DNA from 4 places in the Chryseobacterium arthrosphaerae genome. Region 2 is predicted to be linked to each of the others. Evidence: riboswitches for the same ligand, from Rfam matches in the RefSeq annotation. Region 2 holds a riboswitch; each other region holds the start of a gene.
What was found. A riboswitch is a leader RNA that binds a small molecule or an ion and turns the genes downstream of it on or off. The one in region 2 is predicted to bind S-adenosylmethionine.

Region 1 (5,592 bases), 170 kb from region 2:
CTGAATTTTTTCAATCCTATCTTTTCAAAATAATCCGAAGGCAACGTATACCCTAGACTTACATTTTTAAGCCTTGCATACGTTCCCGAATACAGGAATCTTGAAGACGTTGAAGTCCAGTTGTTGGTTGTAGTACTAAGTCCCGGAACATCCGTATTAGGATTATCAGGCGTCCATCTGTTCAGCATTTCCACTCCCCATGCACGTCCTCCGGCACTTCCGTTATGTAAAAGCGAAGTATAATCTCCATCCAGGATCTTTCCTCCGATTTTGAAAGTCAGCAATCCTGAGAAGTCAAAATTTTTATAATTAATGCTGGTACTGATTGCTCCGGCCAGTTTAGGCAATGCAGATCCCTGTATTATTTTTGTTGCTTTTGAATACTCTGAAGTCGTTCCTTCCACTTCATTTCCGTTTGCATCTTTAGAAATAGTCTTCCACAATGGTTTTCCGTTGCTTGGATCTACGCCTACCCATTCCTGAATAAAGAAATCATACACGGAACCTCCTTCTCTCAGCTGTTTAGTTCCTACTACAAGCGGTCCTCCGGGTAATTTGGTCACTTTATTTTTTAAAGTACTCAGGTTAACATCCACATTCCATTGGAAATCCTCATTCCTGATCGGAGTGGTGAAAAGTGAAAATTCAAAACCTGTATTCTGGATCGTTCCTACATTCGCCGGATAGTCACTGATTCCCAGAGATGGGGCAACCGGTACGTTGAACAGAAGGTCCTGGCTTTTTCTTTTAAAATATTCGATATTACCCTTAATTCTGTTATTCAGGATGGCAAATTCCAGCCCTACGTTCATATTAAGGTTGGTTTCCCACTTAAGGTTTTTGGTTGCTGCTTTTTCCAGGGTTGTCCCCGCTTCCCCGCCAAGGGTCAGTATTCTGTACAGCTCCTGATATCCATAATACAGAGACTGCCCGTTTGGACGCAGCAATTTATCATTCCCCTGGCCTCCGTAGCTTGCACGCAGTGTCAACTGGTTGAAGACATTCAGGTTCTTAATAAATTCTTCATTGGAGATCTTCCATGATCCTCCTACAGACCAGAACCTTCCCCATCTGTTGTCTGAGGCAAATCTTGAGGATCCGTCTGCCCTTCCTGAAGCGGAAAGGAAATAGGTATTATTATAATCATACTCTACTTTTCCAAGGTAACTCAGCAAACTCAGCTTATTGCTGTACCCGCCGAAGTTGACCAATAATGAAGCTGCATCAGGCTCATAATAGTAAGGCAGGGAGAAACCGCTCCTTGATCCGGAGATGGTCTGATAGTCGTATTTATAAAATTCCTGTCCGGCTAAAACATTAATATGGTGTTTTCCAAACTTCCTGTCATAGGTCAGGATATTACTCGTTGTATAAGAAAGCGTTCTGGTATTGGATTTGGTCACAGATCCACCAATTTCCGTACCTTGTCCCAAAAGTGGATTAGAATAAAAATGGCCGTTATAATTAACAAGATCAACGGAAAAACTCGTTTTGAATTTTAACTCCGGTAAGAAAGTAAACTCCATGAATCCTTTTCCTGAAAAGTTATCTTCTTTGTTTTCATTTTTATCCAGCGGTAAAGATGCAGCCAGGTTTTGATTCTGAAGTGCACTGCTGGGTCTGTATTTTCCGAAATCATAAATCTTGTTTCCGGCAGCGTCCAGTACAAAAGATCCGTCCGGATTTCTTTCATAGTAAGGATAAAATGAAGGAACAACTCTCGCAGCCTGGATCACATTGCTGGCCTTGGAATCTGATGAGGTAGGTGCCTGCTGAACACTGTTGGTATAGTTCAGGTTTATCCCAACGTTTAACCATTTTTTTACTTCTGAATTGATCTTTAGCCTTGTATTGTATCTTTTAAATCCTGATTCAATAGCCATTCCCTTATCATCAAGGTATCCCAGGGAAAAGAAATAGTTGCTTTTCTCACTTCCGCCGCTGATATCAAGGTCTACCTGGTTCCTTGAAGCCGTTCTCTGTAAAACATCTCTCCAGTCATCATTCCATAGCGGAGTTGCTCCCGGCAATAATTTTCCATCCGTTCCTACCGGTTTTGAATAACCAGGACCATAAGGGTTTATTCCAAGCATTGAAACAAGGTTATCTGTAGCCATTTGTGAAGCCTGCTGGGAAGATATTTTATCAGATTTATATCCGTTTCTCAGCGCTTCCCAATACAATTGAAAATACTGATCCGTGCTTACCTGCTCATAATCCTTTACTGCTCTTCCGGAGAATCCCTGGCTGATATTAAGGTTTACTTTTGCTTCCCCTTTTTTCCCGGATTTTGTTGTAATGATAATAATTCCGTTCGCTCCTCTTGAACCATATAAAGCACTTGCTGTAGCATCTTTTAAAACACTTATGGATTCAATATCACTTGGGCTTATAGCATTCAGATTTCCGTCATAAGGAATTCCATCCACCACATATAAAGGATCGCTGGAAGCACTTACCGAGCCAATACCCCTGATTCTGATCGTAGCAATAGCACCCGGCTGCCCAGAAGAACTTGTAGTCTGAATTCCCGGCACCTGCCCTTCCAGAGCTTTGGTAATATTGGTTACAGGTCTGTTGTTAATTTTATCACTGGAAATCGTTGCTACCGAACCGGTATAGCTGTTTCTCTTGGCTTTTCCGTAAGCTACGACAACCACTTCATCAATCTCTTTTTCACGGAGTGTATCTTTTTTCGGTTTAGAAACCTGTCCGTTTACGCTGGCAACACCTAAGAAAAATGCAGCAACAGGCGGAATCCAAATTTTAGAATTAAATAGATTTTTATTAATCATAATCAATTTTGTTTATCAAATATTAAAATTTTGCCCTTTGCAGAAAAGTCAGCAAAGGGCATCGATAAATACGATAAACCAAATGCTTATTTTTCCTTTTACAGGCTGAATGTAACACCTTACCGTAGCAGGTTGTTAAGATTTCGCAGGGTCAGTTCCCTCCATCTTTCTTTATAAGCCGATCGAAATTATGGTTGCAAAGCTATACATATTTAGTCTACAAAACAAGTAGACTTATTAATTTTTTAATAGAAATTTTACAAAAATTAACATAAGATTTTATTAAAACCCATTAAAACCAAGCGTTTAAAGATTTAACACTTCCATAAATATGATAAATATCATTAAAAATAATTCAACAGCAGAAAATAAAAACCTGACTGATTTTTTTGACTCCTTATTAAAAAAACTTTTTAATTTTATAGAATGAAAGTTTTGATTATAAACGGACCTAATCTGAATCTTTTAGGTACCCGGGAACCGGAGATCTATGGAACTGTTTCCATGGAAAATTACTTGGAAACACTGAAGTCTGAGTTTCACACTCATGAGCTCTCCTATTATCAGTCCAATATTGAAGGTGAGCTGATCAACAGGCTTCAGGAAGATGATTTTGATGCAGTGGTGATCAATCCGGGAGCTTTCACTCATTATTCTTACGCTATAGCCGATTGTCTGAAGAACATCAGAAAACCTAAGGTTGAAGTTCACATCAGCAATATTTACAAAAGAGAAGAATTCAGGCAGAAGTCTGTAACGGCAGCCTGTACAGATGCTGTCCTATCCGGATTTGGAATGGATGGGTACAGATTGGCAATACTGAGCTTACAATAATGTCATGGAAGCAGGAAGTAAAGTGTACTGTAAAAGCATTGGAGTTTACAGCAGTCAGCTGACAAAAAGGAAATCTTATATTATTGAGAAAATAAATACCGATAATGTAAGGATATGCAATGATCAGGGTAAACTAAAATGGTATTCAAAATTTTACTTCAGTCCGGAACAGGAACCCGAAATCACTTCAATTCATATTGATGGTGAGATAAAAAATCCGGCATCTTACGACATAGAAGTTACCATCATATTCTCGAATAGTGATCGATACTGGCTCACCTTTATCACTCCAAAATATTTGGAGGTATTTCTTGAAACAGCGCCCTATTTTTCATCCGGACATTTCATGATTGTCAAAAACCTTAGTGAAGAAGTTATTAAAGACACTATTCACAAACTGGATGACCAAAATGAACTGATCAGCAATTGCAAGAAATACTAAAATAAAAAGCCCCATCTTTTGATGAGGCTTTTTCTGTATCTGTAAAAAATCTTATTAGATTGTTTGTTCCTGTAGCTGGGGACCAGAAGCGATTAATCTCTTACCTTCTTCAGTATCACAATACTGCTCGAAGTTTTTGATATATCTTGATGCAAGGTCTTTTGCTTTTTCTTCCCATTCCGAAGCATCTGCATAAGTATCTCTAGGATCTAAAATACCTGTAGAAACATTCGGAAGTTCGGTAGGAATTTCAAGGTTCATAATCGGAACCTGGGTTTTAGGAGCATTGTCGATGGAACCGTCAATGATCGCATCGATGATGGCTCTGGTATCTTTCAGAGAGATTCTCTTACCTGTACCATTCCATCCTGTGTTTACCAGATAAGCTTTAGCGCCGTGCTCTTTCATTTTACCGATCAATGTTTTAGAGTACATTGTTGGGTGCAGAGTAAGGAACGCTTCACCGAATGCAGGTGAGAAAGAAGGCTGAGGTTCTGTAATTCCTCTTTCGGTACCGGCTAATTTAGAGGTATAACCGCAAAGGAAGTGGTACTGAGCCTGATCTTCATTCAGGATAGAAACCGGAGGAAGTACTCCGAATGCATCCGCAGAAAGGTAAACGATCTTTTTAGCATGCCCTGCTTTAGAAGGCAATACAATTTTGTTGATATGATAGATTGGATAAGAAACTCTTGTATTTTCTGTGATAGATCCGTCTGTGTAATCTGCTACTCCATTGTTTACAACAACGTTTTCAAGAAGAGCATCTCTCTTGATGGCTGCAAAGATATCCGGTTCTTTTTCTTCTGATAGGTCAATTACTTTTGCATAGCATCCACCTTCGTAGTTGAATACTCCGTTGTTATCCCAACCGTGCTCATCATCTCCGATAAGGTATCTTTTCGGATCTGCCGATAATGTAGTTTTACCTGTTCCTGAAAGACCGAAGAACAGAGCTACATCACCTTTTTCACCTACGTTGGCAGAACAGTGCATTGAAGCCATTCCTTTCAACGGAAGGTAATAGTTCATCATAGCAAACATCCCTTTCTTCATCTCACCTCCGTACCAGGTACCTCCGATGATCTGTAGCTTTTCAGTAAGGTTGAACATGATAAAGTTTTCAGAATTCAATCCTTGAGCTTCCCAGTTAGGATTAGTTGTTTTAGAACCGTTAATTACCGTGAAATCAGGCTCTCCAAAGTTTTCAAGCTCATAGTGAGAAGGACGGATAAACATATTCGTAACAAAATGCGCCTGCCATGCTACTTCAACGATAAATCTTACTTTAAGTCTTGTATCTGCATTGGTTCCGCAGAATGTATCTACTACATAAATTTTCTTAGATTCAGCAAGCTGGTTCAGCACTAGTTCTTTACAAGACCCGAAAATTTCCGCTGTTGTAGGTAAGTTTACTTTACCATCCCAGAAAATTGTATCTCTTGTAACATCATCCTGAACAATATATCTGTCTTTAGGTGAACGACCTGTGAAAATTCCTGTTTTTACTGATACCGCGCC
Region 2 (5,592 bases):
AGGTGAAATTGATCCTAAAAAAGCATTGAAAGCTGCAGAGCTGTCTTTTGAAAAATACTGTTCCGTATCAAAAACATTGGAACCGAATGTAGAAATCGGCTACGAAGTCTATGTGAACGGAGAGAAAATTTAATCTCTTACTTAAAAAATAGAAAAAGCCGGATGTTGATCCGGCTTTTTTATTACTCATTACTGATTATTTATTACTCATCATTCATTAAAGAGTGAGTCTCGGCTTGATCAGTTTCGCTACAGTGGCCGTCCATCCGGTCTGATGAGAAGCTCCTACACCTCTTCCGTTATCCCCATGGAAATATTCAAAGAAGGTGATATAATCTTTAAAATGCTCATCATAATTGAATTTCGGATTTCCTCCGTTGAAGGCACGCTGCCCATGTTCATCCTTTAAAAATATTGAACATAATCTCTTACTTATATTCTGAGCCACTTCATCAAGATTTCTCTTATCGCCGCTCCCGGTTGGAAATTCCACTTTCAGGCTGTTTCCATAGTAATAGTGAAAACGCTGCAGGCTTTCCACAATCAGGAAGTTGATAGGGAACCATATCGGGCCGCGCCAGTTGCTGTTTCCCCCAAACATACGGCTGTCGCTCTCTGCCGGCGTGTAGTAGACCATATTTTCTGTTCCATGTACAGAGAATACAAAAGGATTTTCTTCATATACCTTAGACATGGCCCGGATTCCATAAGAACTTAAGAACTCTTTCTCATCAAGCATTCTGGTGAGAACCTTTGTGAGTCTGTTTTTACGGAGAATGCTCATCAGGTGTTTTCTGCCGTGGCCTTCCTCATCCCAGTGTGATACCAGTTTGGTAAGCTCCGGTTTGTTTTTTAAGATCCATTCCATTCTGCTTCTGAAATTCGGCATCTTTTCCAATAGACGGTGATCTACAATTTCAACGGCAAACATCGGGATTAATCCTACAATACTTCTCAGTCTTAAAGAAACACTTTCTCCGTTCCCGAGCTGAAGCACATCATAGAAGAATCCGTCTTCCTCATTCCAGAGACCTTTTGTTCCGTCACCCAGGTTTTCCATGGCCTCCGCGATATAAAGATAATGTTCAAAAAATTTGATGGCCATATCTTCATATACCTGGTAGTATTGGGCAAGCTCCATCGCAATGCGCATCATATTCAGGGCGTACATGGCCATCCAGCTTGTTCCGTCAGCCTGTTCAAGATGCTGTCCGTCTTTTAATACCATATTCCGGTCAAAAGCTCCGATGTTATCAAGCCCCAGGAAACCGCCTCCGAAAATATTTTTTCCGTTCTTATCCTTACGGTTGACCCACCAGGTGAAATTGAGGAGAAGCTTCTGGAAGACTTTTTCAAGGAATAGAAGATCCGGTTTTCCATTGTTTTTTTCATCAATCTTGAAAACACGGAAGCAGGACCATGCATGTACGGGCGGGTTTACATCACTCATGTTCCACTCGTAGGCAGGCAGCTGTCCGTTGGGATGCATATACCATTCTTTAGTCAGCAGTAAAAGCTGTCCCTTGGCAAACTCAGCATCAATAATGGAAAAAGGAACACAGTGAAAAGCCAGATCCCAGGTGGCATACCACGGATATTCCCATTTATCAGGCATGGAAATAATATCTTTATTGTGAAGATGATTCCATTCCGTATTTCTTACATATTCATTGAAATTTCTCGGAGCCTCAAAATTCGGATCCCCTTTCAGCCATTTTCCGATATTGTAATGATAGAACTGTTTGTTCCATAGAAGTCCGGCAAATGCCTGCCTTTGAACATTCCTTTCGTCCTCATGTACCGTATCGTATTGAACCTCATTGTAAAATTCTTCTGTTTCAGCCTTTCTGGTACTGAAGATTTCATCAAATCCTTCAAAAGGTTCCTCTGTTCCGTCAGGACATAATCTGAATTCAAAGACCTTAGATTGTCCGGCTCCAATGATCTCATCGATCAGAAAAGCAGCCTTAGTCCCTTTTTGCTCAGGATTTACGGTATCAGTTTTATGAATAACAAAATCATTGATGCCGTCTTTATAATAGCTGTTTTCAATCAGTGGAGTACCGTAAAGTTTCGGAGTATTGGTTTCATTCTCACAAAATACACTTTTTGCATTTCCGTTTCTCGAATAGAGCTTTTTGATGGAAATACTGTCGTGCCCGATATTGATGCTTCCGTCTTCAGAAGCAGCACTTAATTCTCCCTTATAGGTATTATAACCCCATTTCCAGTTGTTTCTGAACCAGGCAGTAGGGATGACGACAATAGGGGCATCATTCCTGCTTCGGTTACAGATGGTAACTCTGGCCAGAATATCATTGTGATCGGCTTTACAGTATTCAATGAAAATATCAAAATACTCATCATTATCAAAAATTCCGGTATCAAAAATTTCGTATTCAGGATCTTTTTTGCTCCGTCTTCCGTTTTCAAGCACCAACTCGTCATAAGGAAATTCATTGATAGGGTATTTGTACACCATCTTCATATAGCTATGGGTAGGTGTGTTATCCAGGTAATAGAAAATTTCTTTGATATCTTCACCATGATTTCCCTGCGGATTGCTCAACCCAAAAAATCGCTCCTTTACAATTTTATCTTTTTTATTCCAGAATGAAAAAGCAAAACAGAAAAGCTGTTTCACATCAGAGATCCCTGCAATACCTTCTTCGCCCCAGCGATAGGCATAGCTTTCGGCATTATGATGATTGGTAAAGTTCCATGCATTTCCGTTCGGGCTGTAATCTTCCCGTACATTGCCCCATTGCCGGTTGCTTACATAAGGTCCCCAGTTTTTCCATTTGGTATCTTGTAATCTTTCTTTTTCGGCAGTCATAGGTAGTCATTTTTCAATACGAAGTTAGTTTTTTTGTAAAGTAATTCCAATTTTTTCCATCTGAATAATTCTTAATATGCCTCTGAAATACTTGTATTTAAGGGCTTTTTAAAATATTAAAATATTTTTTTTTTGAAATTAAAAGAAAAGAACTACCTTTGCACCATTCGTTCATTCAAATATTGAAAATGTTATCAAGAAAGGTTGAGGGATTAGACCCGATGAAACCTTAGCAACCCTTTGTGCAAGCAAAGAAGGTGCTACGTTCTACCAAAATTATTTTGGACAGATAACTTACTGAAGTTCTTTTTCAGCCATTTCCTGTGGCATTTTCAATTGTATTAAAATAATAGAATTGAAAACAGAACTAAACTATATTAATCTTTCGTATCAGACAAATTCCCAAAAGGAATACCATATCCCGCTGAGCTATGAGCTTTTCGGGAAAGAACTCTTTACAGCTCCCATTATTTTGATCAATCATGCCCTCACCGGAAATTCAACAGTATCCGGCGAAAAAGGATGGTGGAAACAATTGGTAGGAGAAAATCAGATTGTTGATACCAATAAATATACAGTTCTGTGTTTCAATATTCCCGGAAACGGTTACGATCAGTTTTTAATTGAAGATTATGAAGACTTCACCCCTGCAGATATAGCCAATCTGTTTCTGAAAGGGCTGGAAGCTTTAAAGATCAAAAATATATATGCCATTATCGGAGGTTCTCTTGGGGGAGGAATCGCATGGGAAATGCTGGCAAAGCAGTCAAAGCTTGCTGAAATCTTTATCCCTATAGCCTGTGATTACAGAACCCATGATTGGCTTCACGCACAATGTCTGGTTCAGAAATTTTTATTGAATGATAAAGATGAACCTTTACAAAAAGCGAGAATTCATGCGATGTTATGCTACAGAACTCCACAATCGCTCAATGACAGATTTCAAAATACATATAATCAGGATAAACAGCGCCTGGAATCAGAAGACTGGTTGGTATACCATGGTAATGCTCTAAACGAAAGGTTTAGTTTAAAAGCTTACAAACTGATGAACCATCTGCTGATGAATATAAACGCTGATGAATCATCTCTGGAGGCAATAGGAGCACGAATGCACCTGATCTCCGTAGATACAGACTTATTCTTCCCTGCTTCTGAAATCCGAATGTGCTTTGAGAGTTTAAAGGAAAAAAACAAGACTGTTTCTTATCATGAGATCCGGTCAATACATGGGCATGATGCCTTCCTGATGGAATATCAACAATTAAATAATATCATAAAAAACATTTTATAAAGTAATGAAAAAGGCGAATGAAATAAAATTTTTAAAGAACAGATCAATCATCAAGTTTGAAGGAGAAGATTTCTTAGGAGAAATCGGTATTGATGGACGAATTTTTAAGGCACTGACGTTAGCAAGGATCAGTGTAGGGGTGATCTCCCAGCAGGCGGTAGAAAACGGTATCTCTATACTGGTACACGAAAATGATGCGGAAAAAGCGGTAGCTTGTCTTATTGATGAATTTGAAGAAGAAAGAAAATCAGGGAAAGTTTCCCAGATTTACAGTATCAACAACGTTTCTGTTATTGGTTTTGTAGCGGAAGATTTCAATAAAGTCTTTGCCGAACTGGCGAGAAATAATGTATTCCCGCTGCTTCTTAATCAGGTGGCAGGAGAAAACAGGGTTAATATTGTAGTCACTTCTTCACAGGATGAGAAAACCAGGAATATCATAGAATCTGAAATTTTCAAAAAACCTAAAACTGTTCATCTGGCCATTATAGGTCATGGAAATGTTGGAAAAACACTGATCGAACAGGTTCTGGAATCTTCAGAAGAGATTAAAAGACGTAAAAATATAGATCTGAAAGTAGTGGCAGTAGCCAATTCCAAAAAAATTGCGTTCAATAAAAAAGGATTTGAATCGAACTGGAGTGATGAGGTTTTAACAGCAAAGCATTCTTCCAATGTAGAAGAGTTGATCAATTTTTCCAATGAAAATCAACTGGAAAACCTGATCGTTGTAGACAATACGGCAAGCAAGGACTTCGTAAAGAACTACCATGCTTTGGCTGAGAATGGATTCGATCTCGTTTCTTCCAATAAAATTTTCAATACACTTCCTATTGAAGAGTATCGTAAACTAAGATATACATTAAACAAAAATAACAGACGTTACCTGTACGAAACCAATGTGGGGGCAGGGCTACCGTTAATTGATACCATCAAATTACTGCACCTTTCAGGAGAAAATATTACAAGGATCAAAGGAGTGTTCTCCGGAACACTGAGCTATGTTTTCAATAATTTCTCTTTGAGAGACGATAAATTTTCAACAATCATCAATGAAGCTTTGGAAAAGGGATATACAGAACCGGATCCAAGAGAAGATCTGTCAGGAAATGACGTGGCAAGAAAACTGCTGATCCTGGCCAGAGAATTGGATCTGATCAATGAATTTGAAGATATCAATATTCAGAATCTGGTTCCTGAAAGTTTATTATCAGTTTCAAAATCGGAATTCCTTACAAGATTAGGAGAGCTGGATGAAGAATACCAGAAAATAAAAGAAAGCCAGGAGCCGGGCCATGTGTTGAGATATGTAGGTGATTTACATGGTGACTTACAGAAAGACAAAGGCGAATTGGATGTAAAACTGATTTCTGTACCTGCCACTTCAGCTTTAGGACAGCTGAAAGGTTCAGATTCAATCTTTGAAATTTATACCGAAAGCTACGGTGAAAACCCGATCGTT
Region 3 (5,592 bases), on a different contig from region 2:
CTTTTTCAGTTTAGCCTGAAATTCCAAATACATAGAGGCGGTCTGTCTCTGATATTCAAGATTGGTTAAGCCAAAACTTTCAGTATCGTAATCCTGTCTTTCATACAATCCTCCAAAGCTTACTTTTCCACCATCAAGAAGCTTGATAGGCTGAGCGTAATCTACTTTGAAATTGGCAATATTCATCACGGATTTATTGTTCAGAAGATCTTTTACGCCACTCATAGCACTGTTGATCGGAGGTTGGGGATCCGCAGCAAAATTTCCATCCTGAAAGAAGTTGTCCTGAGAAAATTTACTGTCTGATCTTGTATAACCAAACTGAAAATCCAGTTTTTGAGATTTATCTGCAAAACGTTTCTGGTAGGTTACAACAGCTTCCTGTCTCAAACTATTCGTATGGGCAACATCTGAAGAAGTATAAAAAGCCTCTCTCAGATCATTTTTATTATTATCAAAAGGTAAATCTCCATGACCCTTACTCAGGGTGTAATTGTCATTATTATTGTGATAGATATCGTAATTTAATAATAGACGGTCTTGCCCTAAATCGAATGTTATTCCTGATTTTGCAAAGTAACCTCTTCCCAGTCGGTCCGTATTGCTGTCCAGAAGCTCATCCTGTTTTCCGTTAAGCATACTTTCACGATAGTTTTGCCCTACATTCAGCTGCCAGCCGAAATATTTATTTCTTGCGTTCAGATTAAGGGAATTGGTTGTTCTGCTTCTGTATTTATCATAATTCGAAAATGAATAATTTCCGGAATACGTTGCTGTTAAATATTTATTGGCATTTTTATTCGTAATAATATTCATGATGGCCCCTCCTGAAGTTGCCGGGAATTCGGCTCCGGGCTGGGTAATTACTTCGATTCTTTCTACAGAATTGGCGGGCATTCCTTCGAGGAAAGAATTCAATTCGTTGGAAGTAATATTCAAAGGTCTTCCGTTGAGGTAAACATCCAGCATTTTTCCCTGGTACATCATTCCTGCAATATCCGTTGCAACAAGTCCCGGAAGCTTTTTGATTCCTTCCAGCACGTTTCCGTTATTCAGTTGAGGTTGTTCAGAAAAATCAAAAATAGTACGGTCTGCCTTTTGTTCAACGGCTTTTTTAGTTTTGGTGATCACCACCCCTTCAATTTGTTTCTCTTTAGAAGCAGCATTCTCTTTTTCCTGAGAAAAGACAAACACAGATCCCAGGAGTGACAAAGCGAATATAGTTTTTTTCATAATGTTTTTACTAATATCCGGTTAGACGCAGAAAAAGATCATTTGTTACGGTAAAATGTTGAAAATCGAAAATTTAGGGTGAATATTTTTTTATTTCCGAAATAATTATATCTTTGCCGGGTAATTATCAAGAATCTCTAGATGGGATAGCAACCTGCAAAAACAAGCAAGGTGCTGCAAGCGATAAGCCGGATCTTCCGGAAAAAATGTTTATCATTCTATCATTACTCCCATCTTGAATTTTTTGTTTTAAAGCTAAAATCAAATGTTTAAAAAGAAGGGAAATCACATTTCATCAGTACTTTTTTATTCTTCGGATCATGAAGGGAATCTTCATTACTCTGATATGTTCTCATGCCATTTCTACATGCGCATGTGCTGTTGTTTCTAGCCGTTCTATTTCTAAAAAATAATACAAACATTTCGAATGCTCTGGTAACCTTACAACTTTAAGGTTACAGGAATTGCATTGCCTGAAAAAACCTGACAATAAAAAAATAACAACATGCATAATTTCAGAAAAAAAATTTTTATTCCTTCCATTACGCTTATCTCTACATTTTATTACGCACAGAAGGATACTTTACAATCTAAGAAAATAGAAGATGTGGTGATTCTTGGATCAAGAGGTTCAGGAAGATCATTAACAGATACCCCGGTTCCGGTAGATATCATTAATATTTCAAAAATCTTAAAACAAAGTCCGGCCAATAATATCAGCCAGGCTTTAAATTACATTGTACCTTCATTTTCATCAACTTCACATACCGTTAATGATGGAACTGATTTTGTAGATCCTGCGCTCCTGAGGGGATTAGGCCCGGATCAGGTTCTGGTGCTGGTAAACGGAAAAAGAAGATATCAGTCTTCGCTTATTAATGTTACCCTTACTCCGGGAAGAGGTTCTGTGGGAACCGACCTTAATGCTATTCCTGCCTTTGCTTTAGAAAAAATTGAAGTTTTAAGGGACGGTGCTTCTGCCCAATATGGGTCCGATGCCATTGCCGGAGTGGTAAACCTGGGATTGAAAAAAAGATTGGGACTTTCCGGACAGGTATTTTTAGGAGGGTATGCTTCTCCTGTTACCAATAATTTCTCTGGTGGAATAGATGGACAGACCATTTCTGTAGATCTTAATTATGGAGCCAGAATAGGAAAAACAGGATTCTTTAACGTTACTGGTTCTGCCCAATACCGGGATCCTTATTCGAGGGCCGGAGTAAGAAACGGAGATATTTTCAATGCTTATAATGCCATTCATTACAGGGCTTTACAGGATGGAATTAATATTGACGGGTTGTATAAAAATATTACCAATACTCCCAATTCCCAGCAAATTATCAACACAATCAAGCAATATGCAGTGAAGGTAGATTATTTTGGGAATGATTTTCAGTCTCAAATCTCAGGGGCAAATAGTATTGCTGATCTTCAAAAAATATTGGACAGGGATTTTACCTCTCAGGAACTTAATTACAGAGGATTGGAAAGGAAAGATTTCAGCTTGAGGGCAGGCCAGTCTAAATTACAGTCCGGGCAGCTCTTTTTTAATTCTGAAATTCCTCTTAGTGATGAATGGAAAGTCTACTCATTTGGAGGCTACAGCTACCGTCTTGGAAATGCCGGAGGATTTTACAGGCTTCCGAACAATGAGAGAAATATAAATTCAATTACGCCCAACGGATATCTTCCTCAAATTGAAGCAACAGTAAATGACTATTCTCTTGCTGCCGGAATCAAAGGAAAATGGAACGGCTGGAATGTAGATTTCAGCAATACATTTGGAAAAAATACCTTCGGTTTCGGGGTCGTAAATACTTTTAATGCATCGCTTACAGATAATTCTCCAAGAACTTTTGATGCAGGAGGATCTGAATTTTCACAAAATACCGTCAATCTTGATTTCTCCAAAAAATATGATGTACTGAAGGGGTTGAACATTGCATTTGGGGGCGAGTACAGGCATGAAAATTATAAAGTAAATGCCGGAAAAGAAAATTCTTATGCCTCATACGATATTTTTGGCCGTGTGGTAACCGCTCAAACGCCTGAAAATGAAAAAGTAACTGACTTTTTTAAGAATATAAGACCGGCCGGAGCCCAGGTTTTCCCAGGGTTCAGCCCGGAAAATGCAGTGTCAGGAAACAGAAACAGTATTGCAGCTTATGCTGATGCCGAGTTGGAAGTTACTGATGGCTGGCTGTTGGAAGGAGCTTTACGATACGAGAATTATTCAGACTTCGGGTCTACATTCAATTATAAGGTGGCAACCAATGTAAAGGTGGCTCCCAACCTGAACTGGAGAGGTGCTGTTTCCACGGGGTTCAGAGCGCCTTCATTGGCCCAGATCTATTACAGTTCCACTTCTACTTTGATCCAGCAGGGGGTAACAACACAGGTAGGTACTTTCAGGAATAATTCTGAAGCTGCACAGGCATTGGGGATCCCAAAATTGAAACAGGAGACTTCACAGTCCTACAGCACAGGAATTACATGGAAGATTCCGGCATTAAGCCTGACTTTCACGGCAGATGCTTATTTAATAAAGATTAAGGACAGAGTAGTTTTAACTGATCTTTTCTACCGTCCTGATGGAAGTTTTACTCCTGGTTCAGACCAGGCCGTTCTACAGAATGCTTTTGATCTCGCAAGAGCAAGCGCTGCCAACTTTTTTGCCAATGCAGTAGATTCTCAGACAAAAGGGCTGGATATTACTATTTCGCAGAATTCAAAAATCTCATCAGGGGTTTCTTTGGAGAATAATCTGGGAATCAACTTTAATCAGACGAAAAGAATCGGAGACATCCATGCATCACCGAAATTGGTAAGCCAGATCAATAATTATTTCTCAGAACCTAACAGAATTTATTTTGAAGAAGCTGTACCCCATGTAAAAGCTACATTAGCCAACACGGTAAGGGCTTCCGGCTTTACTTTCGTACTGCGCAATTCATTTTTTGGTAAAGTGACTGATGCAGATGTTGTAGATGCTGATTTTGATGGAGTAAAGGGAGGTACAGAACATTTTGTCCTTAACAGCCGTTTGGTAACAGATCTGTCTGTAGGGTATAATTTTAATAAAAATATTTCGGCAACAATAGGCAGCAATAACATCTTCAATATATTGCCTTCTAAAAGCCCCAATATACCGTCATTAACAGCAGATAACCAGTTTGTCTATTCCAGGCAGGTTTCCCAGTACGGGATAGGGGGAAGATTCTTATTTGCAAGAATTGAATTCAGTTTCTGATATATACTGCTTAGAAGTTTTGATGACAAAAGACAGAGATCCGCTCTCTGTCTTTTGTATTTTTATTTATTTCAGAGATGAAAACTCTATAAAATCATATTCTGCAGAAGAGGTAAAAAGCTGTCGTAATACTGCAGCATGCCCGTTTCCGGCAATCACAAGAATTCTGTCTTCACTGTTGTGCGGAATGTTTTGAATATTTCGGAACATCCTCAGGTTCCTGCTGTACCAATAAAGCGCAAGCATATCAGCACCATCATGTTCTCTCAGTTTGAAATCACCGCTCAGATAGGCTCCGTACCCGTACTGATGGCTTTCTTTGGAATTCATGTAAGTAAAAGTGTCCAGAAGAGATTTAAAATTTTTAGGCTCAGAACTCTTGTAGAAAGCAATAAACTGCTGGGAGACCGGATCATCACTCCTGAAATCATAATCTTTGCTGAGGTTTTTAAAAAATGCAGAATCAGTTTTTCCAAAATGTTTTTCAAGATCATCCAGAATAGATTCTGCATCAATACTGAACAATTCGTTGATTTTAAGTTCACTGGCTATTCTCATTGCAAGCTGATAACGCTCATCTCTTTTGTCACGGTGCTTACCTTCGTTGTATTCCTTCAGCTTTTGATTGGCATTCCAGCTTGGCCAGGCTTCTATAGCAATCTTTGTAGGTTTAAATCTTTTGATATATTCTACAAGTTCAGTGACTTCTTTTGCTGTTTCAGGAGAAAGCACATCCACCTGATCTTCTTTCCTGGTTTTATGGGCATCAAGATTAGGGTAATCAAAATGGAATGAACCTACCACCAAAACTTTTGTCTTTGGGCTGGTAAAAAAATCTGAAGGTTTTTTTTGAGCCAATACTGATGTAGAAAGACATACAAGAAAAATATAAATTAAGGTTTTCATGAGTTTATTTTTTTTAAAGTTACTATTAAATTATTGTGCACGGTTTTTTTCTTCGAAATTCACCGCTCTGTTATTTGATTTTATTGTTTGATTTCCAAAACTGTAGGTGATGCTGAGTACCAGCCTTCTGGCATCCCAATAATTGTTGAAAGACTGTGTATTATCTGCAAAATACACATCTGCTTTATATCCGGACTGCTTAA
Region 4 (5,592 bases), on a different contig from region 2:
CTTTAAAAATTAAAATTAAGCCTTCCGAAGAAATAGTTTCCCAATGTACCCATCTGAACAGGCGCATATTTGAACACTCCATAATACGAATTTTTATAGATCTGAAGATCCGGAAAAACATCAAATACATTGTTCGCTCCTACCGTAAAATTGATATTCTTTGTAATATCATACCCTACACTGATATCGGTAACCACTTTTGGAGAAAACTCCTGAACTTCTCCGAAAGGAAAGCCGTCTCTAATTACTTTACCAAAATAGGTATTTCTCACGAGAAAACTGAATTTCCCTATTCCGTACGTAAGGCCCAAAGATGCTTTTGTTTTTGGGGACAGGGTTTCAATAATATTGATCTGATCCGGGCCAAAGAATTCATTTTGGGGAGTTCCCAGGTTTTCAGGAAAATGGAAATCTGTAATTTTGGTTTCGGTGTAATTTCCTGCAAGATTAATATTTAAACTGCCACCGGCCAGCTTCCAGTCATAGGAAACCACTATATCCACTCCTTTGGTTTCGGTATCAATTGCATTGGCAAAGAATCTTCCGCTTTTCACTGAATTTCCTTCTCCTACCACCTGAGGATCAGCCAGCCTTGAGTCTGTGATATTGCTGGTAATTACAATCCTGTCTTTCACTTTAATGATATAGCCGTCTACCGTAATAAACAGGCCTTTAGCCGGTTGCAGGGTAAACCCGGCACTGCCATTAATGGATGTTTCCTGCTTTAATTTATCAAATCCCAGAACCTGTGCTGCCTGGCTGTCATTATTAAAAATTCCTTTCCTCACAATCCCGGAACCGGAAGTAGAAATATCAGCATATGAATTATTGAAATACTGCTGCTGAAGTGATGGTGCCCTGAATCCTGTTCCTACCGCTGCCCTTACTGCATAATTTTTTATAAACTCGTATCTTACTGCCAGCTTTCCGTTTAAAGTATTCCCAAAATCTGAATAGTTTTCAAATCTGGCCGCTGCATCAATATTCAGTTTTTTATACAGATCATAGGAAACCTCTGCGTATACTGCTGTTGAGTGTCTGTCTTTTTTCAAAGCATTGTCCGGTGAGAAGCCTATAAAAGACTGTGAACCTCCTGCTCCGATTACTTTAGAATCTTTTGTTGCAATATTTCCATTTTCATCATATTGGGTATAGGAAGCTTCATCTCCTGCTTTAATCTGGTATTGCTCAAACCTGAATTCTCCACCGAATGCGATATTGACGTTTTTTATCTTTTTTGAAACATCAAGGTTAACAGTATTTTGCAGAAAACTGTGGGCTCCTGCATAAAAACGGGTTGGTGATTTGATACCTAAGGATGCATTATTGGTATTGTTTACGTTATAATTGAAGGTGTTACTGCCAAAAGTATTGCTCAGGTCAATCTGCCAATCATTTACATTATATTTTGCGCCTGCAGCATAGGAGATATCATAGATCTGGGAATTTAAGACTGCCTGGAAACCATTGGGATAGATTTCTTTTACAATATTAAAGCCTTCACTCGGAAGTCTTCTGAAGCCATATCCTTTTCCTTCTTTAATACTGAATCCTCCAAAGGAATAGAATTTAAAATGATCGTTTAAAGGATATTCTGAATTGAAAAACAACTGCCCCTGTCTGATCTGGGCGTCTCCGATCTGGAAATTAAAGTCGTCTCTCGTGAGTCCCCTTTCTTTAATTTTTGCATCATCTGCAGCTCTGGCAGCTTTTACAGCCTCAGCATCACCTGCAAATTCATACGCGAAATTATTTCCGAAAATATCAAGATCATGATTCTGGGTTCTTGTTGTTTTTCCTCTATGACTTAATTGCAATGAAAGGTTGATAAAACCGTCATTTTTTCCCAGAGAAGTTCCATAGTTCACGCCTGCCTGGTAAGTATCACCATCATTTCTTCCACTTAATCCGTAGGTTAAGCTTGCGGAAGCCCCTGCATTCTTTTTCAGGATAATATTGATAACCCCAGCAATAGCATCAGAACCATACTGTGCGGCAGCACCGTCTCTTAGCACTTCAATTTTTTCTATAGCGATGACAGGGATGGTACTTAAATCTGTTCCTACAGATCCGTTCCCTACTGTATTCTGATAGTTTACCAAAGATGTTGTATGTCTTCTTTTTCCATTCAGCAATACCAAAACCTGATCCGGCCCCATTCCCCTTAAAGTTACGGGATCAATATGCTCTGTTCCGTCAGAAGCAGACTGTCTAACGGAATTAAATGAGGGGATAACATAGTTTAAAAGATCCTGAGCCGTCATTTGCGGAGACGACCTTTGCACTTTGCTGATATTGATAACGTCTACAGGAACCGGCGTCTCCAGCTTTGTTCTTTTAACGCTGCGGTTTCCAACAATGATAATATCTTCGATTTGTTTTCCTTTTTCCTCCTGCTCCTGGGCAGCCACTAAAACTGTCCCCAGTAATACAACAACTGTACTTAATTTTTTCATCTTTGTTCTTGCCATTAAATAATATTCTTCTGCAGATCAATCTGCAGATACACAAGACTTCAAGAAATGGAATTCATATAAGAATATTGACTTCACTTATCTCCCCCATTGGGTTGGAATTAGCACCTTTACACTTCTGGAATTGTGTTGGTTGCTAAGGTTTCATTGGGCCAAATCCCTCCACCTTTCTTGATAACTCTAGTGCAAAGGTAGACTAATTTTTCAAATATGCAAAAACAGACTCATTCCGAGAAAGAAAAAAGGCAAATCAGCTGTTTCGCCAATTTGCCTTTGTATTACTTTATGATCATTTTTTGAATAGCCATTCCGGTTTCTGATTTCAGCTGTACCAGGTAAGTTCCTGCCGGATAATTTACTTTCAGCTCGTAGCTTCCGCTTTCATTATTCAGTTTGAAGGTATCCAGTTTTTTACCACTCATTTCTGAAATGATAATTTCGCCGTTTTTAGCTTTATTATAAATCAATTTGACATGACCATTTTTTACCGGATTATCAGCGATCTGAAGAGATAGTTTATGTTCTGCGTTCACATCTGCAGCTGATAACGATCCGGTGTAGTTTCCAAAGATCCTGAATTCTCCGGGCTGTAATGTAACCGGAGCTGTTGTAGATGTCATATTCAGGACGGTATCATCCATCAGATTCTGCCATTGTCCTGTGTAAGGTAAATAAGGAATTACATTTTGCACGGAAGTACTGTAATTTGCCAGTACTACTACATTCTTCATTCCACTGATCGTATTATCATACACATAAATTCTAGTAATAAGCCCATCCGGATCATTGGCGAGGTTATTAGATTCTATAGTATAGGTTTTGGATTTAAAAACCTGGTGGCTGTTCCTGATATTGATAATCTTCGCCCAGGTATCATATACTGATTTTCTGGCCGCATCCGTATCATAGCCTAATGTGAATGCAACAGGTTTTTCATCTGTCCTGCATCCGCTGTCGATTGTACCGTTCGTACATCTGTTGATACTGAATTCATACCCTAATTCCCCAAACTGCCAGATCATTTTCGGACCGGGAATGGTAAAGAATGTGGCTCCGAATGCTTTCATTCTTTCCAGAGCGGTATTAAGATTTTTCACAGAATAACTTCCGTTTACAGCTCCATAGGCAAGATTTTTAAACATCAGCCTTTCTTCATCATGGCTTTCGCCATAGCCTACAGCACGCATTTCATTAAAACCGTGAAGACTGTGATTCATCCGGTCATAATTGCTGTTTTCTTTATAGCCCATCGTATTTTGGTTGTAAGGGTCTGTCTGTTTATTCCAAAGCATTACTCCTTTTCCTTCCGCAGCTCTGTAATTGGCCCACTGCTGCTCTTCGGCGTCTGTTCCCAGATGTTCAAAGATCATATATGAATTCGGGTCTATAGCCCACTGTCTGTCGGCATAGTGTTTCATGATATCCACTCTGTCCTGCTGATAAGCATTGGTACAGGCTTCATCATTTTCAGAACAGCTTTGGGTAAATCCTTTGGTAAGATCCCAACGGAAACCGTCGATACGATATTCGGTGAGCCACTGCTGAAGGCATCTTTCAACGTAATATTGCGTTGAAGGACTGGTATGGTTAAAGTCATTAAACACATTGTAGGAATGTTTCGGAACCTGGTTGAAGTAAGGGTTGTCTGAAGCAACATCACCGTAGCCGTCTCCATCAGGATCAATATTCCAGAGCCTTACCAAAGGTGAACGGCCTGTTGCGTGGTTAAATGCAACATCGAGAATGACCGCAATTCCGTTCTGATGGCACAGGTCTACAAATTCTTTAAATTTTTCAGGAGTTCCGTACGCTTTATCCAGCGCATAATGGAAAGAGGTATTGTATCCCCATGAAAGGTTGCCATCAAATTCCATGACAGGAAGCAGTTCTATAGCATTGATTTTTAAATTCTTCAGGTAAGAAATTTTGTTGATCAGTGATTGCCAGTTTTTTTCCTGGGTAAAGTCTCTTAATAGTAATTCATAAACAATAAGATCTTCCTTGGCCGGTCTCTGGAAATTGGTTACCTGCCAGTTGTAAGGAGTCTGCCCTGTTTTAAAAGTCGAAACTTCAAAGCCCTGTCCGGCCGGAAATGCAGGTAAATTCGGATAAGTAGAAGATGAGATCCACTGATCATCATAGGAAGATAGGATTTGTGGAGAATAAGGATCCGCCACTTTTTTCAGATCGTTTGTTCTGTATTGGAAGGTATATAACTGCTTCGGGGTCAGACCGTTAAGCTCAATCCAGTAGAGATCAGGATTTGCGGTATCTCTTTTCATTAAATACGTATCGTTTACCGCCCAGCTATTGAAACTTCCGATCACATGTACAAAATTTTTCCCGGGAGCATACAAAGCAAGACCTATGATTGTCTGATCGGTAGGATGATAATTGATCCCCTGTCTGATCCAGTTCGGAATAGCTTCGGAAACTACATTCCTGGGAGTCTGTAGAATAAACTTCGCTGTTTTGGAGCTGCTTCCCTGCGTGGCAACCAGTTCCATATCAGCATCCTGAGAAACAGTATAATTATAAGAAAAAGACTGTGACGGAGAAGTAGTAGAATTCACTACCATTCCGTTAGCCTTTAACTGAAATGTTGCATTTACATTCGTGGAAGCAGTGATATTGATAGAACTTCCTGCCGGAACTGAAGTAAGACTGTTAGCAAGCGGATTGGTCAGATTAAGATTTAAAATGCCCACATTCACAAAGATATCCGGTGAGGTCTGATGACTTCCGGTTTTATCTTTTAATAAAAATCCAAATCTTCCGATTCCTGTTCTTCCGAAAAATGCGGTGGGTGTGAATGTTAAGGAATAAGTATCGGTTCCTGCATTATAACTCAGTTTATTCAGGTCATTGGAGTTATTCCAGCTTCCGTTCGTTGGACAATCCTGGCTGTTCTGATAATTGGTATCAAAAGACCATGACCATATATAAACCGAATTATTGGAAACACCCCAGGCCGTTTCATCAATCTGATCTCCCGGTACGGTCAGGGTAATAGCATCGGTTTCATTAAAAGGATTGGGGGTAATGGTATAATTGATCTGTCCGGAGGCAAGAGCTGCAATGAACAGAAAAATAACAGAATATAACTTTTCCATATCTT

Region 1: another riboswitch for S-adenosylmethionine. It lies ahead of BBI00_RS18075 (SusC/RagA family TonB-linked outer membrane protein); the one in region 2 lies ahead of BBI00_RS18895 (alpha/beta fold hydrolase).
Region 3: another riboswitch for S-adenosylmethionine. It lies ahead of BBI00_RS21700 (TonB-dependent receptor plug domain-containing protein); the one in region 2 lies ahead of BBI00_RS18895 (alpha/beta fold hydrolase).
Region 4: another riboswitch for S-adenosylmethionine. It lies ahead of BBI00_RS21355 (TonB-dependent receptor plug domain-containing protein); the one in region 2 lies ahead of BBI00_RS18895 (alpha/beta fold hydrolase).

The regions. Positions count from the first base shown of each region.
Region 1 is NZ_MAYG01000012.1:596,856-602,447, reverse strand. Features, by position in the region: gene BBI00_RS18075 (SusC/RagA family TonB-linked outer membrane protein) at 1-2,795, opposite strand, end outside; SAM riboswitch class I at 2,879-2,975, opposite strand; gene BBI00_RS18070 (type II 3-dehydroquinate dehydratase) at 3,222-3,629, shown strand; gene BBI00_RS18065 (hypothetical protein) at 3,634-4,071, shown strand; gene pckA (phosphoenolpyruvate carboxykinase (ATP)) at 4,126-5,592, opposite strand, start outside.
Region 2 is NZ_MAYG01000012.1:762,714-768,305, forward strand. Features, by position in the region: gene BBI00_RS18885 (OsmC family protein) at 1-133, shown strand, start outside; gene BBI00_RS18890 (MGH1-like glycoside hydrolase domain-containing protein) at 218-2,836, opposite strand; SAM riboswitch class I at 3,025-3,132, shown strand; gene BBI00_RS18895 (alpha/beta fold hydrolase) at 3,192-4,130, shown strand; gene BBI00_RS18900 (ACT domain-containing protein) at 4,135-5,592, shown strand, end outside.
Region 3 is NZ_MAYG01000031.1:156,100-161,691, forward strand. Features, by position in the region: gene BBI00_RS21695 (TonB-dependent receptor domain-containing protein) at 1-1,233, opposite strand, end outside; SAM-I-IV-variant riboswitch at 1,353-1,450, shown strand; gene BBI00_RS21700 (TonB-dependent receptor plug domain-containing protein) at 1,739-4,483, shown strand; gene BBI00_RS21705 (DUF5694 domain-containing protein) at 4,550-5,389, opposite strand; gene BBI00_RS21710 (outer membrane beta-barrel family protein) at 5,420-5,592, opposite strand, start outside.
Region 4 is NZ_MAYG01000031.1:75,291-80,882, reverse strand. Features, by position in the region: gene BBI00_RS21355 (TonB-dependent receptor plug domain-containing protein) at 3-2,456, opposite strand; SAM riboswitch class I at 2,550-2,655, opposite strand; gene BBI00_RS21350 (alpha-amylase family glycosyl hydrolase) at 2,753-5,592, opposite strand, start outside.